2 regions of the Rhizobium sp. BK661 genome follow, and region 2 is predicted to be linked to the other one. Evidence: riboswitches for the same ligand, from Rfam matches in the RefSeq annotation. Region 2 holds a riboswitch; the other holds the start of a gene.
The links. A riboswitch is a leader RNA that binds a small molecule or an ion and turns the genes downstream of it on or off. The one in region 2 is predicted to bind thiamine pyrophosphate.
Positions count from the first base shown of each region.

Region 1 (6,226 bases), on a different contig from region 2:
CCATGGCCCCTGGGGATCATGGTCTATCGCGGCGAGTTTGGCACTGCGTGGCAGCTTGTACTCGCCTTCATCACGCTGACGATCATGCCGACCATCGTCGTATTCTTCCTGGCCCAGAAGCATATCATTGCAGGGCTGACAGCGGGAGCGGTCAAATCCTGACGCCCCGCCACATGTCAATCGCCAGCGTCTCAACGGCTCTCAAGCAGAGGCCAGAACTGATGGAAATGCAGGACCGGACCATGCCCCGAGCCTACGCTTAACGATCCGGAATGCTCGATAGCACGCGCAAGGTAACCCTTTGCATTGGCAACCGCGTTGGGAAGCGTCGCACCCTTTGCGAGCTCTGCAGCCAGCGCGCTCGAGAGCGTGCAACCGGTGCCATGGGTATTCGCGGTCGCAATCCGGCTTGCTTCGAACCAATCCAGTCCCGCGTCCGACGCAAGGACATCCGGGCTTTCACCGCCAGAAAGATGACCGCCCTTGACGAGGACTGCTTGCGGGCCCATTGCCCTGAGGCGTCTTGCGTGATCCGCCATTTCCTCCCGTGACTGAGCCACGTCTTCACCAAGCAGTGCGGCAGCCTCTGGCAGGTTGGGCGTCAGCAGTGAGGCGAGCGGCAACAGGCGTCGCGTTATGACGTCAACAGCAGACAGGTCGAGGAGGGCGGCTCCACCCTTCGCCACCATGACCGGATCAAGAACGATCGGCACCTCCTCATGCTCCACAATCACATCGACTATGGCGGTGGCAATTTCCGCGTTGGCAATCATGCCAATCTTGATAGCGTCGACACGCACATCCGCGAACACAGCTCTGATCTGATCCGCAACGAATGCAGCGGGGACGAGATGTACGCCGGAGACACCCTGGGTGTTCTGCGCTGTCAGCGCGGTCAACACCGCCATCCCATAGACACCGCATGCAGAGAATGTCTTGAGATCGGCTTGGATTCCCGCGCCTCCCGAGGGATCTGAGCCGGCGATGGTGAGTATGTTGCGGATCATTGATTTACCTTATGCTTCTGATGTTCGAGGATATCCGACGGCTGGCGGCCTCAGGATCCGCAGATCCGCAGATTGCGGAGACGACAGCAATACCCTTGGCTCCCGCCGCAAACACCTCACGCACATGGCCAGCCTTCAGTCCCCCAATCGCGACGGATGGAACGGGACAACACGTTATCAGGCAGGCAAGGCCATGAAAGCCAATTGGCTGCTTGTGGTCCGCCTTTGTCGGGGTCGCAAACACCGGGCCGATCCCGGCATAGTCGACAATTGTTGGATCTACCGCCTCTGCCAATGCCTGCGTTTCCACGGATAGTCCGAGGACCATGTCGGGCCCAATGCGGGCGCGTGCCAGGCGGACATCCATGTCGTCCTGACCGACATGGACGCCGTCTGCACCGACCGCGAGCGCAGCCTCGACGTCATCATTGACGATCAATCGCGCACCTGTGCCCGACAAGGCCATCTTCAGCGCGCGGCCCGTTTCGATGATTTGATCGGTGGCAGCTCGCTTGTCGCGCAACTGAACCACGGTCGCCCCGCCGGCAACTGCAGCAAGCGCTGTCGCCACGAGCCCGAAGGAAGCGCAAAGGTCTGGATCAAGGACAAGATAGAAAGAAAGATCGAGGTTCTTCATGCGCCCGCAACCTTTGCGCTGTGATCAAGACAAGGCCCATCAACCGTTGCCAGCGCGTCCAGGAACCGCCAGGAAAAAGAGCCCGGGCCCTGAGACCTGCTGGCCGCCAGTTCACCGGCAACAGCGAAAGTGGCAAGGGCCGCAACCGTCGCATCGAACGGCACGTCGGGTCGCGCAGCCGCAAATGCCCCGACAAGGCAGGTCAATGAGCAACCCAGTGCTGTCACCTGCGGCATCAATTCCGAGCCACCTTCGATGCGAACCGCGCGCTTCCCGTCAGTGATGAAGTCTACGGCGCCCGTTACCGCGACGATCGCACCGTGCCTGTCGGCAAGCAGCCGGGCAGAATACTCAGCGTGTTCGACGCCGTCCCCGCTGTCGACGCCCTTGCCTCGGTAAGCACCCCCGGCAAGAGCGATGATTTCGGAGGCATTGCCGCGGACGATGGTGGGACCGAGCTCGATGAGTCGGTCGGCAGCAGCACGGCGGAACGACGTTGCGTAATGGGCGACGGGGTCGAGAACCCATGGCTTGCCAGATTGCCTCGCGGCAATCGCAGCTGCCTCCATGCCACGCAGCCACCCGGATGATAGCGTACCTATGTTGATCGTTAGTGCCCCGGCAATCTTGGCAAACTCGGCGGTCTCCTCCTCTGCATGCACCATGGCAGGAGAGGCCCCGACTGCCAGAAGGACGTTGGCAGCAATGTTCATGGCAACGTAATTGGTGATGCAATGGACAAGTGGAACATGCTCTCGCAGCTCGTTCAGCAATGTCCCAGGTGGGATTTGAAACAGCATGGTTCGCCTTTCGATCGGGGAAGGAAGGCGCTGAGACCAATGCATTAAGCGAAGGATCCCGAGCGACTCCCTCCGCCGGCATTATCCGGTTCAGGTTCAAAGGGTACGTCTCAGCCAACCAGACGGTGGCGCCCCTGTCTCTCACGCCAAGCTTCTCGCAGAGAAGAGAGCGCCTGTCATCCCCTAAATGCACATGGCGAAACGAACACGAGAGACTGCCCGTAAACGGATGCGTCGGGCACTCCACCGCGGACTGTCTCAAAGTCTCACCGAAGCAGACATGCCAGCACCAAGCTCGCAGATATCGACCTGTCGGAGCTGCCACCGCGTGTTCGGCAACTGCGGGAAGGAAGAGTTGGTGTATATCGAGATCGCCCCTATGCAGTCTGCGCAACTGAATGCATTGACTTCTAACAGAACTGCATAGATTCAACGATTATTGAAAGACAGTCTTCTCATTCTGATGCCTCAACATGAGTGGAGATGCAATCAATGGCTAATTTCCTTGAAAAGTGGTCTACCAAGAAGGCAACCAAGCCGACTCCAGGTGCCAAAAACATCGTTGACGTATTTCGCGGACGAGTGGCTGAGCAGAAGGCCTATCTAGAGGAATACGAGCGCGACACATCTGGCTTTAGCAAGTGGCGTTCAACGTGGTTTCAGAAGGTACCGGGCGGGTTCGGCGTTACGGTCGGTCGAGACTCCGTCGATGCAGGCCACGGCCTGAGCTATGTCGTCGTCTCATCGACATCGGATGTAGCCGAGTTTCTCGATGACCTTGCCTATCACGCAGAGAACGACGTTGGCTTCCAGCAGGCGCTCGAACAGAACCGGCTTCGGCGGGTCGGGTTCCTGAATGCAGCCAAGTCGGCGGGTGCCAAGTCAATGGACAAACCGTCCAAGCCCGCTGCGACAGCAAGCTCTGCTACAACGAAGACAATCGTTTCCCGTGCGAAACCAGCCTCGAAGACGAAAGCAACAACCGCCCCGCAACCGGGCGCGGCAAGACGTGGACGCAAACCCAAATCTGACGCATCGGCCTAGACCACGAGCGTTGCAGGCCATACAAGTTGGCGGCGAATATCACCGCAAGGAAGCGGTTGCACGGGCTCGCACAGTGTGAGTTTCGTCAGTCGCCCTCATGATGCCTCCAGGGGCGAGCATGATACCATGGCATCGCGCACGCGCTGGATTCAATACTCCTCCAGGGAAGCGCGCTGTCCGGACGTGAAGGCGAAAGACACCAAGGCGTTAACGTCGAGTGGATCAATAGTTCCTTCCAGGAAGTGGCTTTGGGCTACTGTCGCAAAACGCCATGTTTCGGCGACCTCTCACCGTGCAAAAGACTCTCTGTTGTTCGAAGCTTTTCAAATCGAAAGACTGGCGACAAGAGGTGCGACTCGTGCACCTTTGCGCAGGGACACGGCCTGAAGCGATATACTCTTCTCGCCGAACGCGAGATCGACGCGCAGGACGCATTCCGTGAAGGTGGCCGTCCTTGTTGGGGATCACTAAATACGCCGAGTAACGCTATATAGCTCCATCTTCCGCCGGACCAGTCCGCACGATTCGACTTCAATGAGGTCCCGGCACATCTGACGCCCATGCTTCGGAATGGCATGCCTTTGTCTGGCGCCGGTTGTGACGATCCCTGAGTATCACTGCGCTCCGCACCCACAACTTTCGTTAGGAATATGGCGCATCCAAGGCTGCCCTTCGGCCCTGCCGTCAGATCGTCGAAGTGGGCGCAACCCACGTCCACGAGATCCAAATCACTGCAAAGGGTGCGTTTCTCCCAAGCGGCATCACTGTCACGTCCACGAATTTCGCAGCGTATTTTTTCGCCGAGGCGGGGTGTCCGCGACGTCCTCGACGGCTCTGTCTCAACTGTGAATGCCACCGCGCAACGGCGATCCGCCCTCAGTCTCGTTGAAGGGAACCATGCGTACCGCACGCGTCCATCAGCACGGCAGTCCGGAAGACATGCTGCCGCGTCTTTTGTTGCTATTTCATTTCCGGGACACCCGGCACCCACTTGAAGTGGTCGCCGTCGGCCTGGATGTGGCCGACACCTGGAAATGGTAAGTGTGGTGCAAAGACAAGCTGATCTGACTTCGCCAGCTTTTTCAAGGTCTCGATGCGGTTCTTCTCGGCGGCTTTTTGATCGTTGTCAAAGCCAACCGGCCATTCAGGCTTCACGAGCGAAATGATCGAGCTGTGCACCGTGTCACCGATGTCGAGCAGCGTTTCTTTGCCTGACGCGATTTCATAGCCCACATGCCCGGGCGTGTGACCCTTCAGTCCAACCGAGACGACTGCCGGCACGACCTTTGCACCTGGTTTGAACGTCTGCACGTGGCTATTGATGACCTTGATGATATCGGCGAGTTGTGTGTCCTTTTTGGCGAACGTCCATTCAGCCGAGGACATGCGGATCGTCGCCTTGGGGAAGGCAAGCTTCCCGTCTCTGACGAGACCGCCTATGTGATCAGGGTGCGAGTGCGTGATCAGGACGTCGGTGACGTCTTCCGACTTGATACCAGCCTGAGTGAGAGACTTCTCCAGTGCGCCACCCACCCCGGTGTCGACCAATATTACGCGCCCCGGCTCCTTAATGAGCAGCGCGTCGACGCTGAGGGTTACGGTGTCAGTTGGGACGCCTGCGGCCTTGAGGACGTCGCCAACTTCCCCAACTGTGTGGGAGACACCAAATATCTTGCCATCATTCGGCCGCACAAATTCAGCGTCGTGCAACGCCACGACCTCAAGAGCACCTATCCTGAAGGCTTTGAAGTCGGGTTGCTGAGGAGGCATCTGGGCGGAGGCGCCAGCAGCGACGGTAAGGGCTGCGAACGACGTCAAAGCGAATGAAGCTCTTGTCGAAGACATACCGAAGGTCCTTGTACTTGTGGCGGCAGATGTCTTGTACGTCTCATCACAGCTTTGGTCATCTCTCATTGTCGTGAACACAACATATCGGGACCGAGCAGCTTTGGTCGGCCGCAAGAAGAGTGTGGGACGACGGACGGCCTCGACCTGGCCGGCCGCCTCTAGTGGACGGCAATATTTCCTCCCATACGGGCGACGGTGGTCGCGCGGTCTCACTATCCTCGTGCGCTGGTCGAAGGCGAGGCGATTTTTTTGCCTTCTGCAGATTGGGTTGACGCGAGCATGACAAATTCGAACTGAAAACGCCGGTAAGAGACTTGCATTTGTCGATTTTGGAATATCTGTTCGCGATCACTAAAACACGAGCGGAGTCGAACAGTGAGCATACGGCAGCGGGTGAGTTTGAAGTTCAGGGATGAGATCGAGTTTTTGAGGGGATGGAAGCGCGACCGTACAGCGGTGGGCGCAACTACCCCAACCTCGGTTGCGACGGCCACGAAAATGGCGAGCATCATTTAGCCGGGCTCCGGACTTCCCGTACTGGAACTCGGACCGGGGACGGGGGTCACCACCAAGGCAATCCTGGAACGTGGTGTTCTCCCAAGGAATCTTATTTCGATCGAGTATTCGCAGGAATTCTGTCGCCATCTCCGCGAGCAGTTCCCTGCAGTCGACGTGCGATGTGGCGACGCCTTCGCCCTCGATCTTACGCTGGGAGCGCAGCGCAAAACCAAATTTGACTCTGTCATCTCAGCTATACCGCTTCTGCACTTGCCACCGGAGAAGCGGCGGGAACTCGTCCTCGACCTCCTCGAGCGCGTCCCGGCGGGCAGGCCGGTCGTCCAGATAACCTATGGCTTGCTGTCCCCCGTCGTCGCGCTGCCCGCGGGATA
Region 1 covers NZ_JANTYT010000011.1:61,234-67,459, reverse strand. The annotation lists gene FHX16_RS20930 (carbohydrate ABC transporter permease) at 1-162, shown strand, start outside; gene thiD (bifunctional hydroxymethylpyrimidine kinase/phosphomethylpyrimidine kinase) at 192-1,007, opposite strand; gene thiE (thiamine phosphate synthase) at 1,012-1,644, opposite strand; gene thiM (hydroxyethylthiazole kinase) at 1,641-2,444, opposite strand; TPP riboswitch at 2,495-2,590, opposite strand; gene FHX16_RS20910 (hypothetical protein) at 2,937-3,488, shown strand; gene FHX16_RS20905 (MBL fold metallo-hydrolase) at 4,449-5,333, opposite strand; partial or broken gene pmtA (phospholipid N-methyltransferase PmtA) at 5,712-6,226, shown strand, end outside.
Region 1: another riboswitch for thiamine pyrophosphate. It lies ahead of thiM (hydroxyethylthiazole kinase); the one in region 2 lies ahead of thiC (phosphomethylpyrimidine synthase ThiC).

Region 2 (6,226 bases):
CCTGCGAATCTCCGTTTCGGCTTCGGTGTTGCGGTCGAAATAGGCGGCGGCGGTCAACATGCCTGCCACCAGAAGCGTAGTGTCGATCGTCGACAGCTCGCTGTTCCAGGCGCGGTGGCCCGTATCCATATGCAGGAAGTGATAGAAGAAGCCGCGATAGCCGATCGCGTGTCGCTCACGGCCTTGGTGACCGTTGGCAAAGAAACAAAGTGTCTTCAGTGTGTAGTCGATCGCGTCGGACCGCTGCATCCAGCCACGCTCGACGGCGACTGGATAGGACGATAGGGAAAAACCGACCGCGGCGATGCTGCAGGGGACCCCCGTGATGGACGTGTCCGCGACGAGCCCGTTGGCGGGATTGTAGTGCTTCGGGAAATAATTGAATGCGCCTTGCTGAAGCCTGTCGATTAGCGCGGCATCCGTTTCCTCGGTCCGTTGTAACATGCGTGCCAAGCCCAACCTGTTGTTCGCCCCTGTTTGAAAATGGCGAAGGAGAATGCGCAAATCAATCATTTTTGAAGGCGTGCGACAGCACGCCCCTCGCTGCCCGGTCCTACTACCGATGCGGTGACGTTTTGGCAGCTCGCCAGCGTGTGGTGGCAGCGAGCCATTCCCGTGTCCGCGTTTCGGGATCAGCGCTGCGCGTGATATCGGTCACGACAGCGGCGCTATCCGCTCCGTGCGCGAAGACCCGTTCAATTCGATCGACGTTCAAGCCGCCGATGGCGACGAGCGGCAGGTCGCCCACCTGCGCCTTCCATGTGCGGAGGCGTTCTGGTCCCTGCGGCAACCATTTCATCTGCTTGAGAATGGTCGGATAGATCGGACCAAGCGCAATATAGTCCGGCTTTGCCGCCATTGCAGTCTCGAGCTCCGCATCGTCGTGCGTAGAGAGGCCGAGTTTCAAGCCAGCGGCGCGAATGGTATCGAGGTCGGCCGCTTCCAGATCCTCCTGACCGAGGTGGACGAAATCGCATCTTTCCTCGATCGCCAGCTGCCAATAGTCGTTGACGATCAGCTGGCAGTCATACGCTGCGCAAATTGCCTTTGCGGTTCGAATTTCGGCGCGTAACTCGGTCGTTTCCTTCTCCTTGATCCTGAGTTGCACAAGCTTGACGCCGAGCGGCACCAGACGCGCGATCCATTCGGCGCTATCAACGATGAGATAGAAGGGATCGAGCCTCATGCGAATACGGCCTTTCCGATGATGGGTGTCGAGGGAACCGCGACATCGCGCGGTTCGAGCATGCCGGCGCCGAAAGCTTCATGACCCGATTCGATCGCCTTGGCGAATGCACTGGCCATGGCAACCGGGTCGCCGGCGCCGGCAACGGCGGTGTTCAGGAGGACGGCATCGAAGCCGAGTTCCATGACAAATGTCGCGTGTGACGGCCGACCGATGCCGGCGTCAACGATAAGCGGAATGTCCGGGAAATGCGCGCGCATAGAACGGAGCGCCGTTGGGTTCAGCGGTCCCGCGGCGCTGCCGATCGGGGCGCACCAGGGCATCAATACCCCGCAACCCGCTTCGAGCAGCTTCTCCGCCACCACGAGGTCGTCGGTCGTGTAGGGAAAGACCTCAAAACCGTCGGCTGAAAGGATGCTTGCCGCCTCTACCAGACCGAACACGTCAGGCTGGAGCGTGTCGTGATTGCCGATCACCTCCAGCTTGATCCAGTTGGTGCCGAACAGCTCACGTGCCATCTTGGCCGTCAAAACGGCCTCGGAGACCCCATGGCAACCGGCCGTGTTCGGCAGAACCCGAACGCCAAGCGAGCGGATCATTTCGAAGAACGCACCACCACTTCGTCCGCCTGCGGTTTCACGGCGCAGCGAGACCGTGACGATCTCCGTTCCCGATCGTTTAACGGCCTCCGCGAGGATCGCCGGTGAGGGGTATCGTGCTGTTCCTAGAAGCAGGCGGGAAGAGACTTCGGCGTCATAAAGCTTCAGCATGATCAGCCTCCCTGCATTGGTGACAGGATTTCGATCCTGTCGTTGTCGTTGAGTGCATGGTCGGCGCGATCCTCGCGGTGGACGATTTCGCCGTTGACGGCGGTCGCCAGCCAGTCGCCTTCGTATTCCATCACCGTCAGCAGTTCGGACAGCGTTGGTGCAATCAGGTCGTGATGCTCACCGTTGACGATCAGTTTCATCGGTCACTTCCTCCTGGTTCGGTTCGGGAGAAGACAAGGTCGACCGCTTCCTTCGCCATCGCGGGCGCCAGCAAGAAGCCGTGGCGGTAGAGCCCGTTCAGCACGACGGCATCGGCTTCGCGGGACACGCGCGGAAAATTATCGGCGAATGCCGGCCGGATTCCGACACCCGCTTCGACGACAGCCGCGTCCGCAAAGGCGGGATGCACGGCATAGGCGGCGTTCAGCAGCTCCATCATTGAACGCGCCGAAATCGGGCCACCGTGTTCCGTCTCGATCATGGTGGCGCCAACCATAAACAAGCCATCTCCACGCGGAACGATATAGACGGGGAAGCGGGGATGCAGTAGGCGCACCGGTCTGGCGAGGGCAACGTCCTGAGTGTCCAGATAAAGCATCTCGCCGCGAACGCCACGAAGTCCGCTCATCTGCCCTATGCGCGCTGCGCCCGTGCAATCGACGATGTCGTCGTAGCCGGTGGTTTCATTCATCTGGTCGATGAATTTGACGCGTCGAGCGATCAGCTTTTCTCGCAGCAGACCCAGCGCCCGCCTTGGATTGAGATGGCCCTCCAGCGGGAAGAAAAGCGCGCGTCGGAAGCGGCCTGCCAAAGCCGGTTCCAATGCAGAGATTTGTTCGTCGTTCAGCCATTCATGGCCGCTGGTGCGGCCGGCGAAGCGATCAAGTTCGCCTTGGTCACGCGCTGGAGCAACGACCAGCGTTCCGTTTCGCTGGACCTCGCCAGGCAGCATTGTGTCCCAACGGTCGATGGCATCCCCGCCGCGCAGCAAGACGGCTTCATCGGCGCTTTCACACTCACACCAGGGCGCAAGCATACCACCAGCAAACCATGAGGCCGCTTGGTGAGAACCTGGATCCATAACGGTGATGTCGGCGCCACGAAGGCTGAGTTCGTGCGCGACCGCAAGGCCGGCAACGCCGGCCCCTTTGACGAGGACATGCATCTCAGTCACGCGACTGTTCGATGGGGTCGATCGGCATATAGAGATCGCCGCCCTCGCGGTATTTCGCCGCCATGGCGTCGAGCCCTTCCTTCTGCGCCTCGGCGCGGATGTCGTGTGATATCCGCATCGAGCAGAATTTCGGGCCGCACATGGAGCAGAAGTGCGCGACCTTGTGGGCTTCCTTCGGCAGCGTCTCGTCGTGAAAGCTGCGGGCCGTCTCCGGATCGAGCGACAGGTTGAATTGGTCCTCCCATCGGAACTCGAAACGAGCGCGCGACAGGGCGTCATCGCGCAATTGAGCGGCCGGATGCCCCTTGGCGAGATCGGCGGCATGGGCGGCGATCTTGTAGGTGATGACGCCGGTCTTCACGTCGTTGCGGTCGGGCAGGCCAAGATGCTCCTTCGGCGTGACGTAGCAGAGCATTGCCGTGCCGAACCAGCCGATCATCGCGGCACCGATGCCCGAGGTGATGTGGTCGTAGCCGGGGGCGATATCTGTCGTCAGTGGTCCCAGCGTGTAGAAGGGCGCCTCGCCGCAGACGGCGAGCTGCTTGTCCATGTTTTCCTTGATCTTGTGCATCGGGACATGGCCCGGGCCCTCGATCATGACTTGGCAGTCCTTGGCCCAGGCGATCTTCGTCAGTTCGCCGAGGGTCTCCAGTTCGGCGAATTGCGCGGCGTCGTTGGCGTCGGCAATCGAACCCGGACGCAGCCCGTCACCGAGCGAGAATGAGACGTCGTAGGCTCGGCAGATGTCGCAGATCTCTTCGAAATGCTCGTAGAGGAAACTCTCACGATGGTGATGAAGACACCACTTGGCCATGATCGAGCCGCCGCGCGAGACGATGCCGGTAACGCGGTTGACGGTCAGCGGGATGTAGTGAAGCCGGACACCGGCATGGATGGTGAAATAGTCGACACCCTGCTCCGCCTGCTCGATGAGCGTATCGCGATAGACCTCCCAGGTCAGGTTTTCGGCAATGCCCTCGACCTTCTCCAGCGCCTGATAGAGTGGGACAGTGCCGATCGGCAGCGGCGAGTTGCGGATGATCCATTCGCGAATGTTGTGGATGTTGCGGCCGGTGGAGAGGTCCATCACGGTGTCGGCGCCCCACCGGGCTGCCCAGACCATTTTCTCGACCTCTTCGGCCATCGAAGACGTAACCGCGGAGTTTCCGATATTGGCGTTGATCTTCACCAGGAAGTTCCGGCCGATGATCATCGGTTCGGCTTCGGGATGGTTGATGTTGGCGGGAATGATCGCGCGACCGGCGGCCACCTCCAGACGGACGAATTCGGGGGTGACGTGATCGGGAATGTGAGCGCCGAAGCTTTCACCGTCGCGCTTGACAGCCTCAGCCTTCGCCTTGCGGCCGAGATTTTCGCGGATGGCGATGAACTCCATCTCCGGTGTTACGATTCCGGCGCGCGCATAGGCGAGTTGGGTGACGGCTTTGCCGTCCTTCGCGCGGAGCGGCTGACGCTTGGCGGGAAATTCTGGCGTCAACCGTTCGCCGCTGGCAAAGCCGTTATCCTCCGGGCGTACCCGGCGGCCGTGGTAGGCTTCGACGTCGCCGCGAGTGAGAACCCAATTGCGGCGCAATTCCGGAAGCCCTTGCTCGATGCGGATGTCCGCATTTTCGACGGTATAGATGCCCGACGAATCATAAACCGTGACCGGCGGCTCGCCTGACGTCGGATGGACGCTGATCTCGCGCATGGGAACGCGGATATGGGGGTGGATCTCGCCCGGGATGTAGATCTTGCGGGAGGCCGGTAGCGGGCCCGTTGTAACGGTCGGGGGGATGTTCTTTGCGGCAATATTCATGGTTTGAGGCTCCAAGTTTTAGGTTTGGAGACCCAGTCATCAGCCGGAATGATGAAAAGACGCCGGCACGGATTCCACGCGAGAACCCAATGCCTTCGAGCGCTTGCACCGTCCCTACGCCAGTATGAACTGGATCAGGTTCAACGGGTCACTGCGCGCGATAGCAGTATCTCAGCCCCTTGCCGGGACCCCCCTGGTGAATGCGAAAAGGTTAGAGCCAGAGCGGCAAAGCTGTCAAGCCAACTGCCGCAACTACATGGAAAGGTCCAGAGCGCGGCCTTCGAAGAGGCGGCTCTGCGAGCCCTCAAGATGGGCCTTCATCAAGGCTCGTGCGTCTTCCGCGCGGCCTTCGACGATCGCGAGGTAAATCTTGTTGTGTTCCTCGTAGACCTGCTCCAGGCCTTGACGCGGACCAAGAAGCGATAGGCCGTGAAGGTGCATGCCGACAGCGATGTGTGCCTTCAGGGCGTCGATCGAGGCTGTGTAGTAGTGATTGTTGGCGGCTTCGGTGACCGCACGATGGAACGTGAAATCGGCGTCGGTGCGATGAAGCTGGTGGCTGGTTGCCTCGCGCAGATCGGCAAGCGCAGCGGCAATCTTTTGGATCGCCGCCTCGTCGCGGCGCTTGGCAGCAAAGTAGGCGGCAGCAGGCTCGATCGTCAGGCGAAACTCATAGCAGCGCTGGATATCCGCGATCGTCTTGACCGGCGAATAGGAAAGTTGCGTGGTCGGCGAACCGTGGGCGCTGACAAAGGTTCCGGCTCCCTGACGGGCATAGACGATTCCCTGATCGCGCAGCCGTGCCAAGGCGTCGCGCACGATCGGGCGGGAGACGCCGAGCATCGATGCAAGTTCGTGCTCGCCGGGAAGACGCGAGTCCGGAGGATAGTTTCCTGAGCGAATGCGCTCCTGCAACTGATCAAAGACCCGATCGACCAGCTTCACGGCCTTGCCACGCTCCGGCTTGGCTGCCGGGGTCGTCTGGGCTTTCGCCGATACACCGCTTGCTTCGTCCACCTTCATTCTCCCCGCCGGCATTGCTTATGCCGCCTGATTCTGTGCAATCAGTCTTAGCAAACTATCAGAATTCCCAAAGCCCCCGGACTTCACCGCACAGCGCAGACGCAAGCCATCAGCAGTCGTAACGTCAAACCACGGAATCCCCGCCTCGATTTCGCCCTTCGGCATCAGGACCCGAATTCCAAGTTCACAAAATACCGCCAGCGCCGTGTCACCGCCCCCGACCATCAGCATTTCCGGGCGCGTGGCATCTATGA
Region 2 covers NZ_JANTYT010000002.1:282,378-288,603, reverse strand. The annotation lists gene FHX16_RS07730 (glucoamylase family protein) at 1-444, opposite strand, end outside; gene FHX16_RS07725 (thiamine phosphate synthase) at 557-1,186, opposite strand; gene FHX16_RS07720 (thiazole synthase) at 1,183-1,956, opposite strand; gene thiS (sulfur carrier protein ThiS) at 1,959-2,156, opposite strand; gene thiO (glycine oxidase ThiO) at 2,153-3,121, opposite strand; gene thiC (phosphomethylpyrimidine synthase ThiC) at 3,123-4,949, opposite strand; TPP riboswitch at 5,043-5,154, opposite strand; gene FHX16_RS07700 (FadR/GntR family transcriptional regulator) at 5,202-5,972, opposite strand; gene FHX16_RS07695 (four-carbon acid sugar kinase family protein) at 5,991-6,226, opposite strand, start outside.